Cryptosporangium arvum DSM 44712: one gene and its partner. The protein of the gene in region 1 interacts with the protein of each later gene in a pairwise test. Links are inferred from orthologs where the notes say so. Each region holds a gene or a part of one and is shown in the gene's direction. Other genes may lie near its edges. The genes, in order: CRYAR_RS28715 and CRYAR_RS11505.

What was found.
Region 2: the proteins of CRYAR_RS28715 (region 1) and CRYAR_RS11505 interact in binary tests that used the Escherichia coli proteins (3 or more experiments, as listed by UniProt). The link is inferred for Cryptosporangium arvum DSM 44712 from one-to-one orthologs.

What each region holds. Positions count from the first base shown.
Region 1 is NZ_KK073874.1:6,262,343-6,269,774, reverse strand. Bases 1,633-4,381 are described here. They hold CRYAR_RS28715 (isochorismatase family protein), read left to right. Parts: upstream 1,633-2,562; coding sequence 2,563-3,201; downstream 3,202-4,381. Other genes in these bases: CRYAR_RS49190 (helix-turn-helix transcriptional regulator), read right to left, coding at 3,174-4,292; CRYAR_RS28720 (2,3-dihydro-2,3-dihydroxybenzoate dehydrogenase), read left to right, coding at 1,820-2,554; CRYAR_RS28725 (FAD-dependent monooxygenase), read left to right, coding at 1,633-1,823. Also shown: CRYAR_RS28730 (phenylacetate--CoA ligase family protein), read left to right, coding at 1-861; more of CRYAR_RS28725, read left to right, coding at 861-1,632; CRYAR_RS49185 (hypothetical protein), read left to right, coding at 4,988-5,143; CRYAR_RS43790 (tetratricopeptide repeat protein), read left to right, coding at 5,163-6,035; CRYAR_RS28695 (glycoside hydrolase family 16 protein), read left to right, coding at 6,028-6,765; CRYAR_RS28690 (hypothetical protein), read left to right, coding at 7,234-7,432. UniProt on the Escherichia coli protein: Involved in the biosynthesis of the siderophore enterobactin (enterochelin), which is a macrocyclic trimeric lactone of N-(2,3-dihydroxybenzoyl)-serine.
Region 2 is NZ_KK073874.1:2,459,342-2,467,008, forward strand. What follows is about bases 1,427-4,410. They hold CRYAR_RS11505 ((2,3-dihydroxybenzoyl)adenylate synthase), read left to right. Parts: upstream 1,427-2,097; coding sequence 2,098-3,723; downstream 3,724-4,410. Other genes in these bases: CRYAR_RS11500 (FAD-dependent monooxygenase), read right to left, coding at 1,427-1,995; CRYAR_RS11510 (alpha/beta hydrolase), read right to left, coding at 3,879-4,410. Outside these bases: CRYAR_RS11495 (MaoC/PaaZ C-terminal domain-containing protein), read right to left, coding at 1-436; more of CRYAR_RS11500, read right to left, coding at 457-1,426; more of CRYAR_RS11510, read right to left, coding at 4,411-4,802; CRYAR_RS11515 (MerR family transcriptional regulator), read left to right, coding at 4,839-5,216; CRYAR_RS11520 (SigE family RNA polymerase sigma factor), read left to right, coding at 5,281-5,805; CRYAR_RS11525 (hypothetical protein), read left to right, coding at 5,798-7,039; CRYAR_RS11530 (fumarylacetoacetate hydrolase family protein), read left to right, coding at 7,134-7,667. UniProt on the Escherichia coli protein: Involved in the biosynthesis of the siderophore enterobactin (enterochelin), which is a macrocyclic trimeric lactone of N-(2,3-dihydroxybenzoyl)-serine.

The sequences.
Region 1 (7,432 bases):
GGGCACCTGGCGCACGCGGCCGCCCGCCGCGCCGGCGCGACCGTGGTGCCGGCCGACAACCGGTCGCTGGCGATGCCCTACGCCCGGCTGGTGCGGGTGCTGCACGACCTCGACGTGACGGTCACCTGGTCGCTGGCGACCGAGACGCTGCTCTGGGCGGCGGCCGCGCGGCTGGCCGGGTACTCGCCGGCCCACGATTTCCCCGCGCTGCGTGCGTTGTTCGTCGGCGGTGACCGGCTCGGCCGGGCCCGCCGGGCCCGGATCGAGGAGCTGTGGGGGGTGCCGGTCGTCGAGGAGTACGGCGCGACCGAAGCCGGGAGCCTGGCCGGGGCCTGCCCGGAAGGACGGCTGCACCTGTGGGCCGACCGGGTGGTGTGCGAGGTCCACGACCCGGTCACCGGGGAGATCACCCCGGCCGGGCGGGGTCGGCTCGTCGTCACGCCGCTCTACCGGGAGGCGATGCCGTTGCTGCGCTACGCGATCGAGGACGAGGTCGAGGTGTCCTACCGCGACTGCGCGTGCGGCTGGTGGCTGCCCGACGTCCGGGTGCTCGGTCGTTCCGGCGCACTGACCGAAGCCGAGCTGGACGACCACGTGTTCTCGCTGCCGGCCGAGTACGGCGTGCTGTTCTGGCGCGCGCGGACCGGGGAGCGGCTGGAACTGCAGATCGAGGTCGCCGACCGGTACCGGGCGGCCGCCTGCGCGGACCTGACCGCCGCGATCGGCGACGTCCGGGTGACCGCGGTCCCGCCGGGCGGCCTGGTGCCGGTCGCCCGGCTGACCGCGTGGTCGGACGTGCTGAAACCACGGTCGCTGTTCGGTCCGGGCGAGGACTGGGACACCGCCCTGCGGTACTACTGATGAGGATCGTCGTGGTGGGTGGAGGAATCGCCGGGCTGGCCACGGCCCGCGCGCTCGGCGTGCCGTGCGTCGTGCTGGAGCAGGGCTCCCCGCCGTCCGGGTACGGCCTCCAGCTCGGGCCGGCCGCGGTGCGGCTGCTGGAGCGGTGGGGCGTCGACCTGTCGTTCGCGGTGCGGCCGGCGTTCCGGGAGCTGCGCCGCTGGGACTCCGGCGCGCTGATCGCCCGGACGCCGCTCGAGGCACCGTACGCCGCGATGCGCCGCGCGGATCTGCATCGCGCGCTGGGAGCCGGTGTCCCGGTGCGCCGCGCGCGCTGCGTGGGGGTGTCCGACGCGGTCCACCTGTCGAGTGGCCGCAGCGTCCCGGCCGACCTGGTCGTCGGGGCCGACGGGTTGCGGTCGGTGGTGCGTCGGGCGGTGGCGGCGGACGAGGTACGGACGTCCGGCGTGTTCGCCCGGCGCGTGCTGGTGCGGGCCCCGTGGCCCGATCCGCCGCGGGTCCGCGTCTGGCTGGGGCCCGGTCAGCACTGCGTCAGCTACCCGATCGCGCCCGGCGTGCTCAACGTCGTGGCCGTCGGGTCCTCGTTCGACGCCTGGCACGCCGACGTCCGGGAACTGCTGGCCCGGGGCCGGGCGCCGGTGCGGCACGAGCTGTGCGACCGGGCGCCGCTGCCCCGCCGGGTCGCGGGACGGGTGGCGCTGGTCGGGGACGCCGCCCACCCGATGCTGCCCTACCTGGCCCAGGGCGCGTCCCAGGCGCTGCTCGACGCCGACGCGCTGGCCTCGTGCCTGGCGGCGGCACCGTCGATCGACGCCGCGCTGGCCCGCTACGACGCGGAGCGCACTCCTCGCGCGACCGCCCTGGCCGAGGCGGTGCGGCGTGCGGGCATCGACAACCACCTCCCGGACGGTCCGGAGCAGCGCGCCCGGGACCAGCGGCTGGCCGCCGGGGGTGACCGGTGAGCACCGGGCTGGAGGGCACGGTGGCGCTGGTCACCGGGGCCGCGGGCGGGATCGGGGCGGCGGTGGTGACCGCGTTGACCGCCGAAGGGTGCCGGGTCGTACCGGCCGACCTGCAGGCCCCGGCGGCGGTGACCCTCGACGTCCGGGACCCCGCCGCCGTCGACCGGGCGGTGGACCGGATCGAGGCGCGGGTCGGGGCGATCGACGTGCTGGTGAACGTGGCCGGCGTGCTCGCGACCGGCCCGGCGGTGGACCTGGGCGACGACGAGTGGGCCCGGGTGTTCGACGTCAACGCCGGGGGAGTGTTCCGGGTCAGCCGGGCCGTCGCCCGGCGGATGGTGCCCCGCCGCCGCGGCGCGATCGTCACCGTCGCCTCCAACGCCGCCGGCGTGCCCCGCAGCGGGATGGCGGCCTACGCGGCCTCCAAAGCGGCTGCGGCCCACTTCACGCGCTGCCTCGGGCTCGAGCTCGCCGAGTTCGGGATCCGGTGCAACGTGGTGGCCCCGGGCTCGACCGACACACCGATGCTGCGTGACATGTGGACCGGCCCGGCCGACCGCGAGGCCACGCTGCGCGGCGCGCCGGACCGGCACCGCGTCGGCATTCCGCTCGGACGGCTCGCGGAGGCGTCGGACGTCGCCGACGCGGTGGTCTTTCTCGCCTCCGACCGGGCCCGCCACATCACGATGCACGACCTGTACGTCGACGGCGGAGCCGCGCTCCGCGCCTAGGAGGTCCCGTGCCGATCCCGGCGATCGATCCGTACCCGATGCCGACCGCGGCCGAGCTGAGCGCCGGCCCGGCCGGCTGGCGGCCCGACCCGGCGCGAGCGGTGCTGCTCGTGCACGACATGCAGGGCTACTTCCTCGGGTTCCTCCCACCCGGCCGCTCGCCGACGGTCGAGCTGCTGGCGAACGTCCGGCGGCTCAAGGACGCCGCGGCCGCCCGCGGGATACCGGTCGTGCACAGCGCCCAGCCCGGCCGCATGTCCCGCACCGACCGCGGGCTGCTGCACGACGTGTGGGGCGCAGGCATGGCCGACGACGCCGGGGACCGCGCGATCGAGCCGACCGTGGCGCCCGCGCCGGGCGACGCGGTGCTGATCAAGCACCGCTACAGTGCGTTCCACCGGACGACGCTCGCGGCCGACCTGGCCGCCGCCGGGCGTGACCAGCTGATCGTCTGCGGCGTGTTCGCCCACATCGGTTGCCTGCTCACCGCGGCCGACGCCTACGCGTACGACGTCCAGCCGTTCCTCGTGGCCGACGCCGTCGCCGACTTCAGCGCCGAGGAACACCGATGGGCGCTGTGGTACGCCGCCCGCCGCTGCGCGGTGACGCCGACCACCGATCAGGTGCTGAGCGCGCTGGCGGCGTAGGTGTGGGCGAGTTCGGTCCGCGAGGCGACGCCGAGCTTCCGGAAGACCTGGCGCAGGTGGAAGTTCACGGTGTGCGGGGACCGCTCGATCCGCCGCGCGATCTGCTGATTCGTCAGCCCGCAGCCCGCGAGCGCCGCGACCCGCCGCTCGGGTTCGCTCAGTCCGTCCCAGCCTCGACCCGTCGCCGGGTCGGCCCGGCGAGCCGGTGCGCGTTCGTCCCGGAGGGCGCGGCGCACCGGGCGGGGCAGCGACTCCTCGGCCGCCGCCCGCACCAGTTCGTGCCGGAACCGCAGCGCGTCCTCGACGCCCACCACCAGCCCCGACGTGATCGCCTCGTGCACGGCAGGCACCAGCGACGCGGCGCTGCGGTGCAGCCGACCGGCCAGCTCGCGCACGTCGAACCGCACTCCGAGGGTCGACGCCACCTGCACCAGGTGCCGTGCCGTCGGCGACAGACCCGCGAGCGTCGCGTCGAGCCGTGCGCGGGTCCTGGCGGGCAGCCGGGCCGGGGCGGGCAGCCCCAGCAGAGCTTCCTCGCGGAGGCCGGTCACCAGGTCCTCGAGCGCCTGCGGGTTGCCGCCGGCCACCTCCGCGAGCGAACGCAACTCGGCGTCCGGAACCGCGCCGACGAGCGTCCCGAGCAACGCGCTCACCGCCGGCCCCGACAGCGGCCCGAGCACCAGCCGGTGCGGGTCGGCGAGCTCGGGCCCGCTCGCCCCGGTGCGTCGCGTCAGCACCACCAGGAGCGGGACCGTACGCGCGATCGCCTCCAGCTCGGGCCAGACCCGCGGGTGGATCCACTGCGGATGCTCACAGGTGAGCAGCCGCGGCCCGGTCCCCACCCCCGGTCCGGACGGCCCGTCGCCGCGTCCGGACGCGACGATCCGCCACATGCCGCTGCCGTCGATCCAGTCGGTCTCCCGCGCGGTCGACGCCCCACGCCGCCGCGCGATCCGGACGAACTCCTGCAGCAGCCGTGTCTTGCCGGCGCCCGGCGCGCCCTCCACGACCGCCAGCGTCAGCCGACCGGCCGCCGTGCGCTCCAGCAGCGACCGGAGCGCCCCCAGCTCCCGGTCCCGTCCGATCAGCACCGTCTCCGCACACCGTTCCCCCAGCACGGGATCCCCCTCCGTTTCCCCACGTGTTCCCCCGGGACAGTGTGCGTCGGCCGGTGCCCCTGAACGGCGGTCGGGCTCGGGTGGACAGCGGCGGCGAAGCGTCTTACCATGCTCGGCTCCGTGGAGATCGGGTACAGCGATGCGGAACTCGTCGCTCTCCTCGACGACGCTCCGGCTCGACGGCGTCCGGGTGTTCGCCAAACGGATCCCGTTGACCGACCGGGAGCGGGCGCGCCCCGGCGACACCGGGAACCTGTTCGGCCTCCCGACGTTCTGCCAGTACGGCATCGGCAGCCCCGGGTTCGGTGCGTGGCGCGAGCTGGCGGCGAACCAGGTCGTCACCGACGCGGTCCGCACCGGCCGGACCCGCGCCTTCCCGGTGCTCCACGGCTGGCGGGTCCTGCCGGGCCGCGCGCCGGTGGCGCCGGAGTTCGCGGACGTGGACGCGGCGGTGGCCCGCCTCGGCGGCTCGCCGGCCGCGCGCACTCGTCTGGAGGCCCTCGCGGACGCCTCGTGGAGCCTCGTCCTGTTCTTCGAGCACCTCCCGATGGCGTTGTCCGAATGGCTCCGCGAGGACCCGGTCGGGAAGGCGGAGGTCGTCGAGCGGCAGTTGATCGAAACCGCGGCGTTCCTGCGCGACCGCGAACTGCTCCATCTGGACGGTCACCGTGCGGCGGTGCGCGGCCGGGCACCTTCCCGGCGACCTGCCTCCGGTCGTCGCCTCGATCCTCGCCCGGCGCGCGCCCGCCGCCGCGACGATGAACGCGTTCTACTGGCAGCTCTTCGGCGGCGACGTACACGCGTCCTACCCCGGCCTCGAGTAGCCGACGGCATACTTGGCGCATGTTTCGCTGGCGGCGTCGGAGTCCGGACGAGCTGTACCGGGAGGGGCGGCGGCTCGATCTGCTCGGGCACGAGCTGCCGTCGGTGTCGCTGTTCGAGCAGGCCGCCGTGGCCGGTCACGGCCCCGCCTGCAACGAGCTCGGCAAGCAGCGGATCCGCGCCGGGAAGACCATCGAAGGCCTCCAGTGGCTGCGTCGGGCCGCCGACGCCGGCGTGCCCGAGGCGGCGCTGAACCTCGCCGCCGTGCACACCAGGCGGGGGCAGCTCGCGAAGGCGACCGAGCTCCGGGCGCGGGCCGAGCCCGGGCTGCGCGCGGCCGCCGAGGCCGGTGACCTGACCGCGGCGCTCGCGCTGCGCCGCCTGTACCGCGACCGGGGCGACACCGAGCAGGCCGACGCGGTCGTCACCGCGGCCGAGGCCCGCGCCGACGCGTCCGCCACCCCGGACGCCTGGTGCGGGCTCGGTGCCCTGCTCGACGACGCCGGTCGTCCCGGCGACGCCCGGCCGTGGTGGCGGCGGGCCGCCGAGGCCGGGCACGCCGAGTCGATGTACCTGCTCGGCCTGCTCCTCCACGACGAGCGCGACCCGGAGGGCCTCCACTGGCTGGAGCAGGCGGCCCGGCACGACAACGCGTACGCGATGGGGTCGCTGGCCCAGCTCGCGCTGGCCGCGGGCGACGAGCGGGCCGGCGAGAGGTGGCTGCGCCGAGCGGCCCGCGCCGGGTTCTCGGGCGCGATGAACAACCTCGCGGTGCTCCACTCGGAGCGCGGCGAACGCGCCGAGGCCGAACGCTGGTACCAGCGGGCGGTCGACGCCGGAGACCCGCAGGCCGAGCACCACCTGCGGACTCTCCGGGAGGCCTCCGGTGTCTGACGAGTTCGACGGCACCACGCTCGACACCGGCACCTGGCTGCCGCACTACCTGCCGGCCTGGAGCTCCCGAGCGGCCACCCGCGCCACGTACGAGGTGCGTGACTCGTGTCTGCGGCTGTCCGTGCCGCCGGAGCAGGCAGTGTGGTGCGACGGCGACCACGAGCCCCCGCTCCGGGTGTCCGCGGTGCAGTCGGGCAACTTCTCCGGACCGGCCGGGAGCACCGTCGGCCAGCAGCCCTACCGCCCCGGGCTCCGCGTCCGCGAGGCGCAGCCGCTGTTCCGGGGAAGTTTGCCGCACCACGGCTACCTGGAGATGCGGGCCCGGATGGTGCTCACCCCCCGCTCGATGGCGGCGTGGTGGATGGTGGGTTTCGAGGACGACCCCGCGCACTGCGCCGAGATCTGCGTCGCCGAGGTGTTCGGCAAGGCGGTCGAGCCCGGCGTCTCGGCCGAGGTCGGCATGGGGCTGCACGCGTTCCGCGACCCGCACACCCGCGAGGACTTCGCCGCCCCCCGCCTCCCGATCGACGTCTCCGAGTTCCACACCTACGCCGTCGACTGGACCCCCACCCGAGCGACGTTCCTCGTCGACGGCGAGCCCGTCCGGGAGTGCCCGGACCCGCCCGACTACCCGATGCAGCACATGATCGCGGTCTTCGACTTCCCCGGCTGGCCCTCCGACGACCCCACCACCCCGGAACTGGTGGTCGACCACCTGCGCGAGGGATGACCCAGCGCGACCACGAGGGGCCTCAACTCGGACCCTCGGCCGCCGATGACGCCGGAGATCGCATCCCCCTCCCGATCGGACGTCGAGCACCGGTCCAGCCCGGGTGCGGAGCGTTGGGATCCGGCCTGGGTGAGCTGGGGAGCGTCGAAGCGGACCCGTGGCCTGAGCGGCGCAGGTACGGCCCACCGAATGAGTAGGAAGAAGTCCGTGCGGACCCTGTGCGGGCTGGAGGTTCCGAGCGCCGCTGCCCTGGACGATCACCATCCGTTCGGAATGTCCAGCTGCGGCAACTGTGCGGCCGCGTTGGGCCGGGCGAGGCGAAGCGCCATCCACGACGGTCGCGACCTCATCGACGAGCCTGCGGTCGCAGCGAACGGGAGTTGTCCGGTGCCCTGGACGCCCGATTGGGCGGTCTGGAATCCCTCCTGGCGCAGTGGGACCTCACGCGGGGCGAGCACGGCGCACCGAGTGAGTATCGAGATTCCCACGCAGACCATGTGTGGCTTCACCATTCCGACGTCGGCGACCGGCGGCGCGTTACCGCCCGACGATGTGACGGTGTGCCGCGACTGCGCGCGTGCCTTCGGTCGGACGCGGCAGCGCGTGGGCCGGACACCCCGGCGTCTCTCCACACCTCCCACCGACCGCGTCGCTCGCGGGAGCCGTC
Region 2 (7,667 bases), 3.8 Mb from region 1 along the record:
CGGAGCGGCGGAGGTACATCTCGAAGACAGCGTCCAGGACCGGGCGGCGGTCGGACCCTACGAGCCGGCCGCGGACAGCCACCAGGGCTCGCTCCGGACCGCGAGGGGTGACCTCTTCGACCACCAACGAGCCGGTCAACGTCGAACCGTCGGTCACCGGAGCGGTCAGTTCGATCGAGCGGATCCGCCGCCCGGCGATGACGTCCCAATGCTGGTAGGCACCGAGCACCGCGAGGCGCTGCAACACCCCGAGCGTGTGCAACCCGCTCGCGATCACCTCGCCGAAATAGCTCTCGGCTGCGGCGGACGGGTCGACGTGGAAGCTCTGCGGATCCCACTGCCGGGCGAACTCCACGATCTCGTCCGCCGTGACGGTGTAGCTCCCGAGATCGATCTCGAGCCCGACCACGAGGTCCTCGGCCCGGAGCAGCGCCACCCCGCCTCCTCCGCCTCGAATCAGTCGATCAAGTCGACCCGGTCAACGCGCCCGCTCACGAGCGCCGCGGCCGCGAACTCGGACCAGCGCCGGTTGACCCGAGCAACCACGACGCTAGCAGTCTCCCGGCGGACACGTTCTCCCACGTCGAACAGCGTGAGGACCGCCTCCCGGTCATCATCGGCGACCAGCACGACCGGTCCCGAGGAGCCTCGGACGCGCGCGAACAACGCCTCGGCGGCCGGGCCCCACGCATCGGCACATCCCACGTGCAGCGGAGCGTTGTCCGGTGCGCTGCCGGCCGCGTCGGCGGTGGTGGGCACGCCTGCGGTGGTGGGTATGGCTGTGGAGCGGGCCCTCGGGTGGCGGCTCAGTACCCACGGGGCTCGATCGGAGTCGGGGACGTCGGCGGGGTCGCAACCGGCGTACTGCGCCAACCCGGCTCGCACGACGTCGGGGGCGAGTGCGCCGAACCGGTCGAGCGTGACCTTCCCGGCGCGCGTCATGTAGGCGATCAGCAACTCCTCGACCGGTAGGTCGAGCCGGTCGGGAAAGGACTCCCACCAGCGCATGCTGCGGTGCGCGGTGGCCTGCAGGTGCTCGACGGCGGGCCGGCGCTCCTGCTCGAACTGCCGCAGCGCGACCGGGAGGTCGTCGGCCTCGTCGAGCGCGCGGACCAGCGCGATGCCGTCTTCCATCGCGAGCTTCGTGCCGGACCCGATCGAATAGTGCGCGGTGTGCACCGCGTCGCCGAGGAGGACGACGTTGCCGTCGTGCCAACGGGCGCACGTGACCGTGCGGAACCGCAGCCAGCGGGTGCGGTTGCCGATGAGCGGATGGCCCTGCAACTCGTCGTGGAACGCCTTCGCGAGGTAGCCGAGAGAGTGCTCGTCGCTGGCGTCGAGCGCCGTCTGCTCGGTGGAGACGTCGAAGCCGGCGCGGCGCCAGGTGTCTTCGTCGGTCTCGACCAGGAACGTGCTGCGGTCGGCCCGGTAGGGGTAGGCGTGCGCGACGAACGTGCCGAACTCGGTGGTGACCGGCCGGAACACGGCGCTGGGCAGCGCGAAGTCGGTGCCGGCCCACAGGTACAGACCGCGGTGGGTGGAGATCTCCGGACCGAACCCGGCCGTGCGGGTCGCGCTGTTGACGCCGTCGGCGGCGATGACGAGGTCGGCGTCGAGATCGGCGGCCGACACGCGGGCCCCGGAGTGGATCCGCACGCCGGCCGCCTCGGCGTGCCGCCGGAGGATGTCGAGCAGGGTGGACCGGCCGATCGCGATCAGGTTGCCGACCGGCAGCGTCACTTTCCGGTCGCCGACGGCCATCGCCATGTCGTGCGCCCAGGCGTTGTCGACGATCTCGGCGAAGCTGGCCGGGTCGGCGGCGTCGAGGTTGCGCTGCGTACGGGTCGCGAGCCCGACGCCGAAGCCGAACGTCTGGCCGGGGGGACTCTGCTCGTAGACCTCGACCGAACACCCCGGACGGCTCAGCTTCAGGAGCCTGGCGACGTACAGACCGCCGGGGCCTCCGCCGAGTACGGCGACGGATCGCAGGTTCACGGCGACTCCTTGTCGGACGACTGATCCGACATCACTGTAAGTCCGTTCGACGTTTGCGTCAATCTTTTGACATCAGCGTTCGACAACGCTAAGTTGGGGACCATGAGCAGCACCGATGAGCTGGTTCGATACCCCGCCGAGGTCGGCGCGCGCTATCGAGCCGCGGGCGCGTGGGGCACACGGTCGCTCGCCGCGGAGTTCCGGGCCGTCGCGGACCGCGTTCCCGATCGGGAGGCCGTCGTGGCCCCCGACGGCCGGCTCTCGTATCGCGAACTCGACGAGCGGGCCGATCGGCTGGCGCTCGGTCTCGCCGAGCTGGGCCTGCGGCCGGGCGGCCGGGTCGTGCTGCAGATCGGCAACCGGCTGATGTCCGTCGTGGCTTGGTACGGCTTGCTCAAGGCCGGTCTGGTGCCGATCTGCTCGCTTCCGGCTCATCGCGAGCACGAGATCTCCGGCGTCAACCGGAAGACGGGCGCGGTGGCGCACCTGGTCGAGGCGGGCGGCCGGTTCGACCTGGTGGAGTTCGCGCGGCGGCAGCGCATCGGCGTGCCGCTGACGATCGGCGCGGCGGACGGGCCCAACCGCCTCGAAGACCTCATCGACCGCTCGGACCCCGCGGCCGCCCGAGCGGCGGTCGACCGGATCCAGGCCGAGATCCACCCCGACGACGTCGCGGTCTTCCAGCTCTCCGGCGGCACCACCGGCGTCCCGAAGATCATCCCGCGTCTGCACGCCGAGTACTGGTACAACGCACGGGCCTACGCGGAGGCGTCCGGGTGGGACGAAACCACCCGCAACGGTCACCTCATCCCCGTCATCCACAACGCGGGCATTGTGTGCGGGGTCCACGCACCGCACAGCGTGGGCGGCTGCACCCTGCTGACCTCGCCGGCGCTCGACCAGGCGCTGCCGATGCTGGCCGCCGAAGGGGTCACCGACGTCCTGTTCGGCCACGGCCACTACGGCGCGGTCGGCCACCCGGTCTTCCCACGGCTCGTGCCGAGCTTGCGGCGCGTCGTGCTCTCCGGTGCGAAGGTGCCGCTGCCGCTGTTCGAAGCCCTCGAAGCACACGGGCTGTGGGCCGGTCAGCTGTTCGGCATGGGGGAGGGGTTCTTCGCGCTCAGCAGTGCCGAGGCCCCGCGCGAGGCCCGCCTCACCACGGTCGGCACGCCGATCTCGCCCCTCGACGAGTTCCGGGTGCTCGACCCCTCCTCCGAGGACGAGGTTCCCGACGGTGAGGTGGGTGAACTCGCCTGCCGAGGGCCGTACACGCTGCGCGGTTACTTCGACGCACCTGACGTCAACAAGGTCGCATTCACCTCCGACGGTTTCTACCGCACCGGGGATCTAGTCGCCGTGCGGACGTTCGGTCGTGAACGTGCCCTGTCGGTGGAGGGACGGATCAAGGACGTCATCAACCGGGGTGGAGAGAAGATCAGCGCCGAGGAGGTGGAGGTGCTGCTGTTGCGGCACCCGGGGATCCGGGAAGCGGCGATCGTCGCGATGCCCGACGAGCGTCTCGGTGAGCGGGCCTGCGCCTACTTGGTGCCCACCGAGGGCCGGCTGACGCTGCCGGATCTGCAGGAGCACCTCGCCGCCCTCGGTGTGGCGAAGTTCAAGTGGCCCGAGCGGCTCGAATGGGTTCCGGCACTGCCGAAAACGGCGGTGGGCAAGCTCGACAAGAAACTCCTCCACCGCCAGATCGCGGCGAAACTACTCGAGAGCTAGCCCGGCCCGGCCCCAGAGCTACGGCCGGCCCGAGAGCTACGGCCGGCCCGAGAGCGACGGCCGGCCCGAGAGCGACGGCCGGCCCGCGAGCAATGGCCGGCCCGTTCGAGAGCCAGACCAGGCCCGCCCGACAGAACGAACCGCGACCACCCAACTCACCGAGCAACGGCACCGGACAACCCCGCTCGCACCGCCGCGGACACCTCGGCGAGGGCCGCGGCTGAATCGTCGAACGGATGCCGGAGAAATTCATGGATCATGCCGTCGTAGCGCGAAACCCGCACCGGCACCCCGGCCGCGGCCAACCGCTCGCCGTACAGCTCACCCTCGTCCCGGAGCGCGTCGTACTCCGCCGTGAGGATGAACGCCGGCGGCAACCCGCGAAGATCCTCCTCCAACACCGGCGACACTAGCGGATCGAGCTTGTCCTCCTCCCCGCGCAGATAATGATCCATGAACCACGACTGAGCCTCCCGGCTGACGTTGCCGTACTTCCCGGCGAACCGGGTGATCGAGTAGTTCGTGCGCCGGAAGTCCAGATCCGGATAGATCAGCAGCTGGAACGCGATGGGCAGCACACCCCGGGCCTTCAGCGTCACCACCGCGGCGAGGTTGCCGCCCGCGCTGTCGCCGGCCACCGCGAGCCGGGCCGGGTCGACGTCGAGTTCGCGGGCGTTGGTGGCGACCCACCGGGTCGCGGCGAAGCCCGCCTCGATCGCGGCCGGGAACCGGTGCTCGGGTGCGAGGGGATAGTCGACCGACACGACGACGCAGCCGGACCCGGTGGTCAGGGCGCGGGCGAGGCCGTCGTGGGAGTCGAGGTCGCCGAGCACGTAACCGCCGCCGTGGAAGAACACCACGACCGGGAGCGGGCCCGGACCGGCCGGGCGGTAGATCCGCACCGGGGTGCCGTCCGCCGTCACCCGGTCGCTGACGTCGGCGACGGGCTCCGCCGGGAGTGTCGACGCCAAGCGACGCGCACCGGCCCGCGCCTGCTCCGGTGTCACGGTGTGCAGACCGGCGAACCCGATACCGGCGAGCCGATCGAGATGATCCTGAACCTGTGGGTGCAAGGGCATGCCCCCACCCTCTGACTTGAACTACGCTTCAAGTCAATGACCAAAATGGATATCGCCGAAGTCGCCGCGAGCACCGGGCTGACCGCGTCGGCGCTGCGGTTCTACGAGCGGCAAGGGCTGATCGAGTCGAGCGGGCGCAACGGGCTGCGTCGCACGTTCGATCCCGGTGTGCTCGACCGGATCACGTTCATCGGCTGTGCCCGCGCGGCCGGTTTCACGCTGGCCCAGATCGGTCGCTTCCTCGTCGCGACGCCCGGCGACGACGAGTTGCGCGCACGGATGGCCGAGAAGGCGCGCGAGCTCGAACAGGACATCGACCGGCTGACCCGGATGCGCGACAGCCTGCGCCACGCCGCCACCTGTACCCACGCGCCCCTGGTGGAGTGTCCGGAGTTCAAATCCCGGATGACGTAGTGCAACAGTTCGTCGGCTCCCGTGCGTCCCGGTTGTGAACTCACGGGGAACGGGGACGGTGCCGATGGGCCGCGCGGCCGACGACGAAGCGTTCGAAGCCTTCGTCAACCAACGCAGCCGGGCGCTCCTGCGGTACGGCTTCCTGCTGGCCGGGGATCCCCACACCGCCGCCGACCTGGTGCAGGAAGCGCTGCTGCGCCTCCGGGACGCCTGGGAACACGGCCGCGGCCAGGAGCATCCCGACGCCTACGTCCGCACCACGATGTACCGGCTCCACATCAGCTGGTGGCGCCGGCTGCGCCGCGAACACGTCAGCGAACGGGTCCCGGACACCGCGGTGATCGACCCGGGTCTGCGCCGGGTCGAGGACGACACCGGCCTCTGGCCGGCCTTACGGACGCTCGGCCGGCGGCAGCGTGCCGTGCTCGTCCTGCGCTACTACGAAGGCCTGGACGACGACCGGATAGCCGAGTTGCTCGGCATCAGCAGGGTCACCGTCCGCACCCAGGCGATGCGCGGTCTGCGCACCCTGCGCGAGCAGCTGACCGAAGAAACCGTCCCCACCGGCCCGAGGAGGAATCGTGGCTGAGACCGTCGAGGCCGCCCTCGCCCGGTCGCTGGACCGGGCCGCCGAGGCCGCCCCCGAACCCGCGCCGGACCTGGCCGCCGCGCTGACCCGCCGCTACCACCAGCGCACGTCCCGGCGATCGAGCGGGCGCAGCCGGCTGATCGTCGTCGCGGCCGCGTTCGCCGTGGTGGTGGTGCTCGCGACCGCGATCACCGCGGTACGGACGATCCGTGATCAGCACCCACCGACCACCGTGGCCGACGCCCGGGCGCTGGCCTTCCTCGGGCCGGCGGCTCCGGTGGTGGAGCGCGCCGACTACCCCGACGGCGCGGCGATCGACCAGGTCTGGCCCACGGCGTGGGGCGAGGTGTCCGGCACGCCCCCGATCGCCCGGTTCCTGCCCGGCGGCCGGGTGCTGACCGCGGGCCCGGAGAGCCCGATCGTGTCCCTGGACGCCACGACCGGCGCGAAGCGAGCGATCAGCCCGGCCGGTCAGTCGTACTTCGCGATCGGCGAACCGGCGAACGCCGGCGCCGAGAAATGGATCGTCTGGGCGGTCCTGGCGGCGGGCGGACGAGCGGAGATCTGGCGGGCCCCGGTCGACGGGGGCGCGGCGGCCCGCGTCACGACGCTGGAGCCGATCACGAACGTCCGGCCGACCGAGCTCCGCCTGACGGTCGTCGACGACGTCGTGCTGATCGACCCGTATCCCGGCGTGACCGGACGCGGCAACGTCGGCGTGCTTTGGGTGCCGCTCGACGGCAGTTCCGCGCCGGCTCTCATCCCCGGCTCCCACGACTACCGGTACCTGCAGTGGCCGTGGTTCGGGTCGACCGCGGTCATGAACAACTCGACGATCTGGAACGCCGTCACCGGCGAACGGCTGACCACCCCGCTGAACTGGGAGTCGATGAGCTGCTCGAGGTCGTGGTGCGTCGGGCGCGAACAGAACGTCGTCCTCGTCGGCAGGCACGACGGTTCCGACGTGCGCAAGCTCGCGCTCGCCGCCGGCCGGAGCACCTACCGGATCGTCGCCGACCGCTTCGTGGTGGGCACCTTCGCCGCCAACGGCGGGTCGATGTACGACCTGGTCGCGCGCAAATATCTGACGCTGCCCCCGGCGGCCCGGTCGGAGCAGTGGGAGACCGCCCAGCTCAGCGGCGCGACCAGCACCAACCCGTTCTACGTCTGGACGGTGACCGCGCCCGGGCGGCCGACCTCGCTGCGCGTCCTCCAGGTGGGGAAGATGCGGTAGCCCGGCCCCCGAACGCGGTGCTGGACCGGCGCGGGATGATTGTCACGACGATCGCGGCCGAGCCGCCCGCCGCCGTCATTCACCGGAGGTAACGATGAACTGGCCTCCCACGGCCGCACTGCCCGCCGACGCCGACGCGGCCACGCTGGTCGGGCGGGTGTGGCGGCCGGGCCTCGGTCCGTCCGTCGTGGCCGTCCGCGGCGGGGAGCTGGTCGACGTCACCGGCGCGTTCCCGACCGTCCGGGAGCTCACCGAGAGCCCGGATCCGGCCACGGCGCTGGCCGACGCACCGGGCGAACCTCTCGGCCCGCTCGCGGAGATCCTCGCGAACACCCCGCCGGAGACCCGGGACGCCACCCGGCCGCACCTGCTCGCCCCGGTCGACCTCCACGTCGTCAAGGCCGCCGGCGTCACGTTCGCCGCCTCCATGCTCGAGCGGGTGATCGAGGAACGGGTCCGCGGCGACGCCGGTGCCGCCGCCGACGCCCGTGCCGACATCCACGCGCTCATCGGCACCACCACGCCCCGGCCCGGCTCGCCGGAGGCCGCGAAGCTGCGTGAGGTGCTCGTCGCCGAGGGCCGCTGGAGCCAGTACCTCGAGGTGGGCCTCGGCCCCGACGCCGAGATC